DNA from 4 places in the Bacillus sp. KNSH39 genome. Region 3 is predicted to be linked to each of the others. Evidence: riboswitches for the same ligand, from Rfam matches in the RefSeq annotation. Region 3 holds a riboswitch; each other region holds the start of a gene.
What was found. A riboswitch is a leader RNA that binds a small molecule or an ion and turns the genes downstream of it on or off. The one in region 3 is predicted to bind lysine.

Region 1 (3,120 bases), 570 kb from region 3:
ATTGAAGCGTAATGTCAAATAGATGGTATGTGTATAAACCTAAATTCTTCACGACAGTTTGACGGTCAAATGAGCGCGAGAACATTTGTGGTTTATAAATAACTGATACAACAATTTGTAGTGCTAATAAAGCTGTTACACCGCTAAAGAAAGTTCGCTTCTCTGAGCGGGAAAGTGGTGTTTTGTCGCCAAATGATGGGAATTTACGTGAAATAAACATTAAAATAATTGCATCTGCAAATAAAAGTAATGTTTTGTACGTAAAGAGTTCTTTTATACTTGTCCCTAAATCAGCCATATTGTTTGTTTGGAATAAAACCGGGAAAGTAACGAAATCGTTATAGAACCCATAAAACATTGCGTTTCCAAATAAAATAAATGACAGTATAAAACTGATTCCAATTATAATTCGGTTTCGGTGCTTAGATGCAAGTAAAGCTAAGCCAAAAAATAAAAGTAACGCAGCTAGTGGATTGATAAAAAGCATGAATTCTTCAAAGAAATTATCAATTTTAATATCAAATGCTAGCTTGTACACAATATATGTTTTAATCCATAGTAAAACGACTGCAACGAGTGCAAATCGCAGTTTTGGAAACAGATGTTGTAGCATAATATACTCCTCTCCTAAAAAGCATGACAGTTCTTGTGAATCAGTTTGCTTAACGACTCATTTTATATATACGAACAGTCCTTTGTTATTATGATTATTATACTATGAGTATCATTATACGAAAATAAAAGAAGGTTGTGGGCTTTTTTATAATAATCGAGTAGAAAAAGAGTGGTGGGAGACAATAAAACAGAATTTCTATGTATGATAATTATCGTACGCAGAAAGAATCGCGTGATAATACGGAGGTTATAATGCGAAAATTATTATATTTTATAGCATGCAGTAGTGTTATACTTTTTACTTCACCGAGTGTGTCGGTAGCCCAATATGATGCACCTCTTATGGAAGATGCACTTTATTCTGTTTTATTTCCAAAAATAAATAAAGCAATTGAAAAACAATATGGAAGTTTGAAACCTTATCAATGTCCTAAAATTATTAGTTTAAAAAAAGTGTATAGCGGTACATATTTATTTCAAGCAAGTATTGAAGTGACAAAGTATGAACGTGTTGCTGGGAAAATTGCTCCACCATTTGAGAAGGTAACGATTACATTTAATAACGAAGAAGGCGAATGGGAAGTGACAAAGATTTCAGTAAAGCGCTTACCAAATGATACGAAACTAAACTGTGAAAAAACAATATGAAAAATTGTTTGACAAATAAAATGGTCCTTTGGTATTGTTAATAGCAACAATTAGATGTTTGAAAATTAAATAGACTTACCTCATCTACTCTCAAAGGTAGAGGCCGCGATAGGAAAGAGTAAGCTATGGGAGATTTAATGGAATCTGTGATCATAGGTTGAAAGGGACTATTGCCGAAATATAAGAATAACCATCTTATTCATATATTGGGACTGCATTGAATAAATGTAGTACTGTCATAATATTTATTTTATGGAGAGCTATTTGGAGATGTTGATGCGGTTTCTTATTTTGAGGAGATAACAACTCGTTTATTTTTTCAATATATATTTTTCCTAATAAGAAACGCGTGTGAACATTGTTCCGCGCGTTTTTTGTCTATCTAAAAGCGTGCTGCAATGAATAGAAGATTGGGGTTATGAGTTTTAGAGGAAATAAGGGAGGAATTTAAATGTATTTACACGGCACAAGCCGAATTAATGGGCAAGGACACTTAGAAATTGGAGGGTGCGATACGACGCAGCTAGCAAAGCAATACGGAACACCACTTTATGTATACGATGAAGAGTCTATTCGAGGAAAATGCCGAGCATTTCATCGTGCTTTTAAAGAAAGTGGTTTCTCTTATCAAGTAGCATATGCAAGCAAGGCGTTCTTGTGCATGGAGATGTGCCGAGTAGCTCGTGAAGAGAGTATGTCATTAGACGTTGTTTCTGGGGGAGAATTATATACTGCGCTCCAAGCAGGATTTCCGGCATCACGTATTCATTTTCATGGAAATAATAAAACAGAAGAAGAAATAGTGATGGCTCTTCAGGCGAATATCGGTTGTTTTGTCGTAGATAATTTCTTTGAATTAGAAGTTTTACACGATTTAGCGATGCAACATGGGAAATTTGTGAACATATTAATTCGTGTAACGCCTGGAGTAGAGGCGCACACACATGAATATATTACAACAGGTCAAGATGATTCGAAATTTGGATTTGGTGTTTCAAACGGTCAAGCGATGCAGGCAATTGGATTTGCTTTACAAAAATCAAATTATAATGTGCTAGGGATCCATTCACATATTGGGTCGCAAATATTTGAAACAGCTGGTTTTGTTCGAGCAATTGAAGTTCTTCGCCAATTTTTAGAAGAAGTGAGAGAGCAAACAAACTATGTAGTAAAAGTGTTAAATGTAGGCGGGGGATTTGGAATACGTTACACAGAGTCAGATACACCATTAACTCTTGAGACATATGTGCGAGCTGTAACAAGTGCAGTGAGAGAACAATTTACTGTATGTGAATATCCATTGCCAGAAATATGGATTGAGCCAGGCCGTAGCATTGTAGGTGATGCTGGGACAACAATTTATACAGTTGGATCTGTGAAAGATATTCCTGGTATTCGGAAATATGTATCAGTCGATGGTGGAATGACAGATAATTTAAGACCTGCTTTATATAATGCGCGTTATGAAGCGATGTTAGCGAATCGAGCGAATGATGAGAATGAGGAACTCGTTTCGATTGCCGGGAAATGCTGTGAGAGTGGAGACATGTTGATTTGGGATATTCATTTACCGAAAGTCGCTGCTTCTGATTTACTAGCAGTTTCCTGTACAGGAGCATACGGGTACTCGATGGCGAATAATTACAATCGGATTCGAAGACCAGCCGTTGTCTTTGCAAAAGGCGGAACATCGCAAGTAGTTGTGGAACGCGAAACATATGAAAATATTATTGGGAACGATCGCATACGTATTAAAGAGCTTGTCTAAATAGGAAAAGGAGTTGTTCGAATGGGCAATTCCTTTTTTATAAAATAAAATAATTAAAATATATCGGAAAACTAGGATTGAAAAAAATC
Region 2 (3,120 bases), 3.3 Mb from region 3:
CGACACCTGTTCTTCTAGCAAGAGGAAATGAAGCTAGAAAAGTTATTGGATCTGTAGATACGAGTGAATTTCCTGTTTCACTCGCTGCAACAATCGGCTTCTTCATCTCACTTGGCTGGGAACAAGTAAGCTGGGTTTGGGTATTTTCTCTCATGCTCGGTGGTATCGTAGCGGCACCAATCGCGGCATGGCTAGTTCGCATCGTTCCTTCTCATTTACTTGGCGTATTAGTTGGTGGTCTTATTATCTTTACAAACATTCGTACACTGCTTACTACATTTAAAGTGGATCCAACTATTATTTCACTTTCTTACGTTGCAGTTGGTCTTGTCGTTATTATTTCTATTTTCATTGCTGTTCGTAATCATTCCAATCGTCCTAATACGTCAACGGCTGAGTATCCGAATGATCAGAAGCAAATGCTACCATAACTATAAAAAATACCGCTCAATTTAGAGCGGTATTTTTTATTTTTCTATTTTCCAATTAATCATCATTTCTGTAGCATTTACTCTCTTCATATGTAACTTTTCTAAAACACGCATCGAACTATAATTATCTAGAAGTGTCTCTGCAATTATTGTTTCTACCTCACCTGTTTTGAAAGCCCAATCGATTAGTTCTTTTACAGCTTCTGTTGCATAGCCCTGATTCCAATATTTCTCAATGAATCCATAGCCAATTTCTACTGTTTGATTCTCGTTTGGTTTCCCTTTAAACCCAATATCACCTAAAACGCTATCATCTTCTTTTCGAAGAACATACCACGCCCCCCATGGTAATAAAGCCTCATCTTGTTTCACATTCTCTACATGCCCTACAATATGCGGACCGCTATTATATCCTTGCTCGTTAGCGACTTGAATCCTCTCTTCTGTACACGGCACTATATAGAGCCTTTCTGTTTCTAATTTCATTTTGATTTCCCCTTTTTGCTTAAACGTTACTCTAATTATAACAAATAATATGACTTTATTATGAATGTCGAATTATATTTTTCTGAATTTTCTTTTAATTTAGAGGGTTTTTCAATATTTTTTGCGAAACATTTGTATAACAATTTTTTCTTTGCTTATTGCTACATAATAGTAGGTTCGGGTGGAGTTTTGCAAGCGTTTCCTATACAATAACCGATATTTTTTGACTTTTCCTAACAAAATATCTTGCAATATATTCAGAAAGTCATTACAATTGCCATATATTAAAAATCTTAGCAATATATAAATCCTCATCAATCCGATGAGGTAGAGGTTGCGACTTTTAATAGTAAAACGGACGAGACACAGAGAATGTCAGCTGACTCCGTTTGAAAGGAAAAGTTGCCGAAGTTTATATTTCTTCTCTGGAAATATGAGCTGGGGCTGTCTCCGAAAGGAACAGAACTGTCACGTTTACAAAATTACCGTGTAAACGTGGGGTGCTATCTTAACGGAAGGGTATGATGGGGTGGTTATTTGTGAAACGTTCCGCCAAATTCCTTTGGCGGTTTTTTGTATTTTTCTCCCCCGCTCCTTCCTAACCTACAAGAAAAGGAGTGTTGAACATGAATAGCGCAACAAATCAATCTACCTCTAAAACGCAAACTACACAAGGACAAGGTGAATTAAAACGCGGATTAAAATCTCGTCACCTTACGATGATTTCTCTCGGTGGTACAATTGGTACCGGACTATTTCTTGCCAGTGGTGGTGTCATCCATACAGCTGGACCTGGTGGCGCATTAATTGCATACGCCGCAATTGGAATTATGGTTTATTTTTTAATGACAAGCTTAGCTGAACTTGCAGCTTACATGCCTGTTACTGGATCTTTTAGTACGTATGCAACAAAATTTGTTGATCCATCACTTGGCTTTGCACTTGGATGGAACTATTGGTATAACTGGGCAATTACGATTGCTGCTGAACTTGCAGCCGTAACATTAATTATGAAATTTTGGTTCCCAGATACCCCTTCTCTTATTTGGAGCGGATTATGTTTAGCTATTATTTTCCTTTTAAACTATTTATCTGTTAAAGGGTTTGGTGAATCTGAATATTGGTTCGCACTTATTAAAGTAGTTACGATTATTATCTTTTTAATTGTTGGTTTCATGATGATTTTTGGAATTATGGGCGGTGAAACGGTTGGATTTAAAAACTTCACTGTTGCAGATGCACCATTTAACGGCGGTATCATGGCAATTATCGGTGTGTTTATGGCAGCTGGTTTCTCATTCCAAGGTACTGAACTATTAGGAGTAGCTGCTGGTGAAACTTCTGATCCAGAGCGTAATATTCCGAAAGCGATTCGTTCAATCTTTTGGCGTATTCTTTTATTCTATATCCTTGCAATTCTCGTTATCGGTTTATTAATTCCTTATACAACTGAAAGCCTTGCTGCAAGTGATGTTACAGTAAGTCCGTTTACACTTATTTTTGAAAAAGCGGGCGTTGCCTTTGCTGCTTCTGTTATGAACGCTGTTATTTTAACGGCAGTACTATCTGCTGGTAACTCTGGTATGTATGCATCAACTCGTATGCTTTGGGATTTAGCTCGCCAAGGGAAGGCACCAAAGTTTCTTGGTAAATTAGATAGCCGCGGTGTACCTGTTAACGCATTAATCGTAACATCGATTGTCGGTAGTATTGCTTTCATTGCTTCTTTATTCGGTGACGGTGTTGTATACATTTGGTTATTAAATGCATCAGGAATGTCTGGCTTTATCGCTTGGGTCGGCATTGCAATTAGTCATTACCGTTTCCGTAAAGCGTATATCGCACAAGGAAAAGATTTAAATGACTTACCATATAGAGCAAAATGGTTCCCCTTCGGTCCAATCTTTGCATTTACACTTTGTATCATCGTAATTTTAGGACAAAACTACGGGGCATTTATGGGTGAGTCAATCGACTGGAACGGTGTACTCGTTTCTTACATCGGTTTACCACTCTTCTTAGTACTATGGTTAGGTTATAAATTTACGAAAAAAACAAAAGTGATTCCACTTGATAAATGTGAACTAAAATAAAGTGAAACGAGCAAACAAATTTGTTTGCTCGTTTTTTGTTGCAAACCTCTTTACTTCCCTATTGCTCCTGTTTTTGCAATAATAAAGGAAATATAAATAAAGGTTGGGAT
Region 3 (3,120 bases):
GAACGTTTTTATATCGGATGCGCCCGTTTTAATAACCCATAGTGCGTAGCAAAGTGCGATAACTGCGACTATGCCATCTGTAATTCTTGCCCGCATTTCATTTTTATATGTTTCACCAGTTGCGACTAGTTTTAACTGGAAGATTGGTGAAACGAGATATGGAATGAGGTAAGCCAGTGTCGATACGGTAATAACGAATGTATAAGCTTCCGCAATGGTTCCTGATAATGTTGAGAATAGGAATACTTGCGACATAATGTTTGTTAATCGTAATGAGTAAATTGGACTTCCTTTTTTATTTGTTTTCGTGAAGAAGGAAGGGAAGAAACCTTCTTTTGCTGCTTGATAAGGTACTTCTGAGCTTAATAAAATCCAGCCTAAGATAGAACCGAACAGGGAAGTAAGAGCAAGTAATGCCATCAGTTTCCCGCCGCCATGACCCATTGCAGCGTTTAGTGCATCTGCTAATGGACGTTCAGAAGCTTGTAATTTATCAACGTGAAGTACACCCATTGTTAAAATTGTAATTCCTAAGTAGATGGCAACTGTAATAAGTAATCCCGCAACTGTTGCGCGTTTTACCGTTTTTGGAGAAACAGCACGGTTTGATAAAAGAACGGCTGATTCAATTCCGATAAACGCCCAAAGTGTTGTAAGAGCAGCTAAATTCACTTGTGAAAGAAGACCGTGTGATGCCCCTGATTTATCAATCATCGGTGTGTACCATTGTCCAAATTTAGAAGCTTCGAATGCAAATAACGTAACGACGATGAATAAAAGGAATCCAGTTACTTTCGTTGTTGTTGCTAAGAAGTTTAGTTTTCCAGCTCCGCTTACACCGTTTGTTAATATAATATGAGTTCCCCAAAGTAAGATGGAACAAATCGTAAATGTAATTAGTTTTCCGACTTCTACGTTAAACGAACCGATTGAAAATAGTAGTCGCGTATCTTTCATAATTGGGAAGAAGAGTGATAAATATCCCGCAAATGATGTAATGATGGCAACGTTACTTGCCCAGTTTGCAACCCAATATCCCCATACCATACTGAAACCAGCCATTTTTTTCTTTTTTGGTGTCGAGAATAAAGCATATGCATGACTTTGTGGCCCTGTCGTTAAATCAGGACGACGAATTGCTAAATTACCGAAAACAAGAGCTAGCATTAAAACACCAAACCCTGTAGTTAACCAAGCTAAAGTGACACCGAGTGGGCTTGCTGTTTGTGCCAACGTACTTGGCACCATGAAAATACCAGCGCCAACCATGTTACCGACAACGAAAGCTGTTAGTACCCAAAAGCCCCATTTTTTTTGTTGCATAGAAAATACCTCCAAAGTTAGTATAACCAAGTCAAGCGAGGAGATATGTATGTCTTCCTGAGTTAGGAAGAGAAGTCCCAAACAAAACAAAAAAAGCATGTAATTTGCCGCTACATGCTTTCTATCTTATAAGAAACCCACGACATACCTCTCGATAGCTCTCCACAAACGAAACGTTTGTGACAGTTCTGCACTTATTAAATGCAGACCCAGCAAGCGTGCATGGTGGACACGACTTACTTCGGCAACCATTCCTTTCTCATTCCTTCATCAATGCCACTACATCTCCTGAAATGATACTCTTAATGATTGCAACCTCTACCTCACCGAGATACGAATGAGGATTTAAATATTAAATTAACGTCTTTAAGAGTAACAAATGAATTTTTATACGTCAATGGATATAGTAATAATCAGATTATAGAGAAGAGTTTGTGATTAAAAGTAAGAGGGGTTGTTATGTGATATTTGAATTTTCGTAATATAATACATATTATTAGCGCTAGATGATTGAAAAGGGGATGAAGTAAATGTCTGTATGTCATAAACATTCAGTAATAGGTGTGCTAGATTCGGGAGTTGGGGGATTAACAGTTGCGAGCGAAATTATAAGACAATTGCCTAAAGAAAGCATTTATTATATTGGTGATAATAAGCGTTGCCCGTATGGACCAAGAAGTGTAGAGGAGGTGCAATCTTTCGTATTTGAAATGGTTGAGTTCCTCAAACAGTTTCCATTAAAAGCGCTAGTCGTAGCATGTAATACTGCTGCAGCTGCTGCATTGACTGAGCTGCAAGAAGCACTTTCCATTCCAGTTATTGGCGTTATACATCCAGGAGCAAGAGCGGCAATTAAAGTAACAAAGAAAGGGGAAATCGGGGTAATTGGAACTGTAGGTACGATAAAATCTAATATGTATGAAAAAGCATTACACGAGCTGGATACATATTTGGAAGTGCATAGCTATGCTTGCCCGACTTTAGCCACAGTTGTAGAAAATCAATTAGAAGATACAGCATATGTCACGCAGCAAGTGAAACAAGCTTTACTTCCATTAACGAAAGAAGATATAGATACGTTAATTCTTGGATGTACGCATTATCCACTTTTAGAGTCCTATATAAAAAAGGAACTAGGAGAAGATGTAACGATTATTAGTTCTGCAGAAGAAACAGCGATAGAGTTAAGTACCATTTTACAGCACAAAGGAATTTTGTCTGACAATCTGAATCCGAAGCATCGTTTTTTTACAACGGGATCTGTTTTATCATTTGAACATATTGCTGAGCGATGGCTAGGGTATCAAATTTCTGTAGAATGTGTACATTTGCCTATGAAAAATGCGTGTATGCATAATTAAGATTTAGTAAATTACGTTTTTAAATAAATTAGGTTCGTTTCATAAGAAGGAAAGAATAAGCTTTTAATTGAAATCATTAAGGTCATTTTAATTAAAGGAGAGGTTTGATTATGGAATTATCAAGATCTCAATTATTTGCTTTGGAGTATATTTCAAAATATGCAGAGAACGAAAAACGTGAGGCTAAAGCAACGATTAATCATATACTTAAAATGTCAAATATTACAGATGAAATATTTGAAGAGGCTGTCGCTAATTTAAAATCTCACGCAAGGATTGCTTTACACTTTCATCCAGACAGACTAGATTCGAGTAAGAAAAGTGTTGCTGAAGCACTATTTGAGCAAGGAGTATATAAAAGTCAGTTTGAAACATTGCTATCTAATGGAAGCGTATCTGCTTATCCTGGTGGTGAACGTGACCTTTGGGAAAAGAG
Region 4 (3,120 bases), 4.5 Mb from region 3:
TTGATATATCCATACAAAAGCAAATAAAAAACATACGAGCCAATACGTCATTGTTCTTCTAATTAGTAACCTAGGATGAAGCCCCTTTTCTAACCATAATTTTAAAGCATCAAAACTCCAAGCAGTCGCCCAACCTAATAACGGCCGAAATATATAGCAATCTATTACATTCCCTACACGACCAAATCTTGTATCATAATCATATTGTGTCTCAAAATGGATGTATTCTTTATTTGGCGTATACTTCCAATAACCACGTCCTATTTGAATAAGAGATAATGTATTATCCGTCCAAAATTTTAAAGAAGAAATTCTTTCACCAGTTTCTTTTCTTATTTCACCTATTGATTCCCCTTCTCCAGCTATTTCAAGCCCAAATCCAATCTTTGTTTTATACAAAAACTTCTGTGGTTCTCCTTCTTTTTTCTCTAAATACGAAATTTCAGTAAAGCGAGCATCCCACTCTGTATGTATAGCTGGTTCTTGCGTATATTCCCATAATTTTCCCATCGTCGTGTTCATTTTTGTCGCAACATAAATAGGCTGTTTCCTTTTCATTCTCCCCACCTCCTATGCACTATAAGTTTAATGTACATGCAATGAATTTATTTTGCTACATTTTTCACAAACTTCCTCGAAAAAAAGAAAGAATTTTTAAAATATATATAAAACACTTGATTCCCCGAAAAATTTAAATTATTATAAAACAAATGTTACCAACAACTTCATAAATCAAACACTCTCGCCTAAAACGTGAGATAGAGGTTGCGATACTTATGAGTATTCTAATGGAGACACAGAGATGTCTATGAACTTAGATGAAAGGAAGTATTGCCGAAATTGATAAATTTCTCTGCATTTATCAATTGGGGCTGTTTTCGAATAGAAACAGAACTGTCATATGTACAGACGTGTACGTATGAAGAGCTATCTACAAAAAAGAGATATCATTTTTTATGATATTCCTTTTTTGGCGGTTTTTTTATTAGCTCCGTTTTCTGTTTCCCTTTTCCTGTAACAGCACCATCCTCACTTATTTGAGATGGTGTTTTTTGTTTGTCTTTCTGGTAACTACAGGAGTATTGGGATTGATATATTTCCTAATCTATTCTTAAAAATAGACGAAAGAAGGAATTTGTAATGGAAACAATTGTTCAAAAATTTGGTGGCACTTCTGTCGGAAGCGTCGAACGCATTCAACATGTAGCAAATTTAATTATTGAAGAATATGAACGAGGTCATAGCATTGTCTCTGTCGTTTCAGCAATGGGAAAAAGCACAGATGAACTTGTCGCACTCGCTAACGCTATCACAGAAAATCCAAGTAAACGTGAAATGGATATGCTTCTATCTACAGGAGAACAAGTAACTATTTCATTATTAACAATGGCACTGCAATCAAAAGGCTATCATGCAATTTCATTAACAGGGTGGCAAGCAGGTATCACGACAGAATCTGTACATAGTAGTGCACGGATTACTGACATTCATACAGATCGTATTCAATCTTATCTTGCTGAAGGTACGATTGTTATTGTAGCTGGTTTCCAAGGAGTCAGTGAAGATTTTGAAATTACAACGCTTGGACGAGGCGGTTCTGATACAACTGCTGTCGCATTAGCCGCTGCACTTAAAGCAAAAAAATGTGATATTTATACGGATGTTACAGGCGTATATACGACGGATCCACGAGTTGTAAAAGATGCTTACAAATTAGACGAAATTTCTTATGACGAAATGTTAGAGCTTGCTAATCTCGGTGCTGGCGTATTACACCCGCGCGCCGTTGAGTTTGCTAAAAATCATAACGTAGTTTTAGAAGTTCGCTCAAGTATGGAACAAGAAAACGGAACAATTGTAAAAGGAGAATGTAACATGGAACAACAATCAATCGTTAAAGGTATTGCATTTGAGGATAATATTACACGTGTCACAATTAAAGGACTAGAACAAGGCTCGCTTTCAACAGTTTTCTCTACATTAGCAGCAGCACACATTAATGTAGATATCATCATTCAAAGTATTACAAATGAAGGAACTGTACATCTCTCCTTCTCCATTCACTCGAATGATTTAAGAGAAACTTTAGAAGTTTTGGAACAAAATCAAGAAACTCTTCACTATGAATCTGTAGAACATGAAAATCACTTAGCAAAAGTATCAATCGTAGGATCTGGCATGGTATCTAACCCAGGTGTCGCTGCAAATATGTTCACTACTTTAAAAGAAGAAGATATTCATATTAAAATGGTAAGTACATCAGAAATTAAAGTGTCTGTCGTTATTGACCGCCTTCATTTAGTAACAGGCGTTGAGGCGCTGCATCAATCATTTATGGCGAAAATTGAGCCTTTCGTGCAAATGAGCTAATTTGATATGTTTAGTAACGCTTATAAAAAAAACATATTAATCTACTTCCTTCCTATTAAATAAAAAGCTATTCGTTAACAAGATGCTATATGATATATTAAAAAACACCTTGTCACATTTTCCTATACTGTGACAAGGTGTTTTTGACTGAAAGGAATTTGTAACTACTTAGTAGTATAATTATGAGGATAATTAAATAATAAACTTTTATACATAAGGAGATAAGACTATGGCAAAAAACAAATTACTACGAATGGACAATGTCAGCATCGTTGTAGAATCCCTTGATAACGCAATCTCTTTCTTTGAGGAGATTGGCTTGAATCTCGAAGGTCGAGCAAATGTCGAAGGTGAATGGGCTGGTCGCGTAACTGGACTCGGTTCTCAGTGCGTAGAAATCGCTATGATGGTCACTCCAGATGGCCACAGCCGAATTGAACTTTCGCGATTTCTCACCCCTCCTACTATAGCAGATCACCGAACAGCTCCTGTAAACGCCCTCGGTTATCTACGCGTCATGTTCACTGTCGAGGATATTGACGAAATGGTATCCAAACTCACTAAGCATGGTGCAGAGCTCGTTGGCGAAGTAGTTCAGTACGAGAACTCGTATCGTCTCTGCTACATTCGTGGAGTCGAAGGAATTTTAATCGGTTTGGCGGAAGAACTCGGTAATAAATAAGCAAGTGAAGTTTTATAAAAAAGAGGGAATAGCTATATATTTAAGCTATTCCCTTACTTCTATTAAAA

Region 1: it holds a riboswitch for lysine, as region 3 does, so the genes downstream of both, lysA (diaminopimelate decarboxylase) here and ACUL40_RS24150 (amino acid permease) in region 3, are expected to answer to the same signal.
Region 2: it holds a riboswitch for lysine, as region 3 does, so the genes downstream of both, ACUL40_RS07405 (amino acid permease) here and ACUL40_RS24150 (amino acid permease) in region 3, are expected to answer to the same signal.
Region 4: it holds a riboswitch for lysine, as region 3 does, so the genes downstream of both, ACUL40_RS00970 (aspartate kinase) here and ACUL40_RS24150 (amino acid permease) in region 3, are expected to answer to the same signal.

Annotation. Positions count from the first base shown of each region.
Region 1 covers NZ_JBQXYO010000001.1:5,285,639-5,288,758, forward strand. The annotation lists gene ACUL40_RS27180 (LTA synthase family protein) at 1-613, opposite strand, end outside; gene ACUL40_RS27185 (DUF3888 domain-containing protein) at 868-1,263, shown strand; lysine riboswitch at 1,353-1,534, shown strand; gene lysA (diaminopimelate decarboxylase) at 1,715-3,031, shown strand.
Region 2 covers NZ_JBQXYO010000001.1:1,459,380-1,462,499, forward strand. The annotation lists gene ACUL40_RS07395 (sulfite exporter TauE/SafE family protein) at 1-431, shown strand, start outside; gene ACUL40_RS07400 (GNAT family N-acetyltransferase) at 468-917, opposite strand; lysine riboswitch at 1,238-1,431, shown strand; gene ACUL40_RS07405 (amino acid permease) at 1,544-3,010, shown strand.
Region 3 covers NZ_JBQXYO010000001.1:4,718,232-4,721,351, forward strand. The annotation lists gene ACUL40_RS24150 (amino acid permease) at 1-1,323, opposite strand, end outside; lysine riboswitch at 1,471-1,652, opposite strand; gene racE (glutamate racemase) at 1,854-2,684, shown strand; gene ACUL40_RS24160 (DUF3626 domain-containing protein) at 2,795-3,120, shown strand, end outside.
Region 4 covers NZ_JBQXYO010000001.1:187,648-190,767, reverse strand. The annotation lists gene ACUL40_RS00975 (DoxX-like family protein) at 1-558, opposite strand, end outside; lysine riboswitch at 752-938, shown strand; gene ACUL40_RS00970 (aspartate kinase) at 1,141-2,370, shown strand; gene ACUL40_RS00965 (VOC family protein) at 2,600-3,052, shown strand; gene asnA (aspartate--ammonia ligase) at 3,115-3,120, opposite strand, start outside.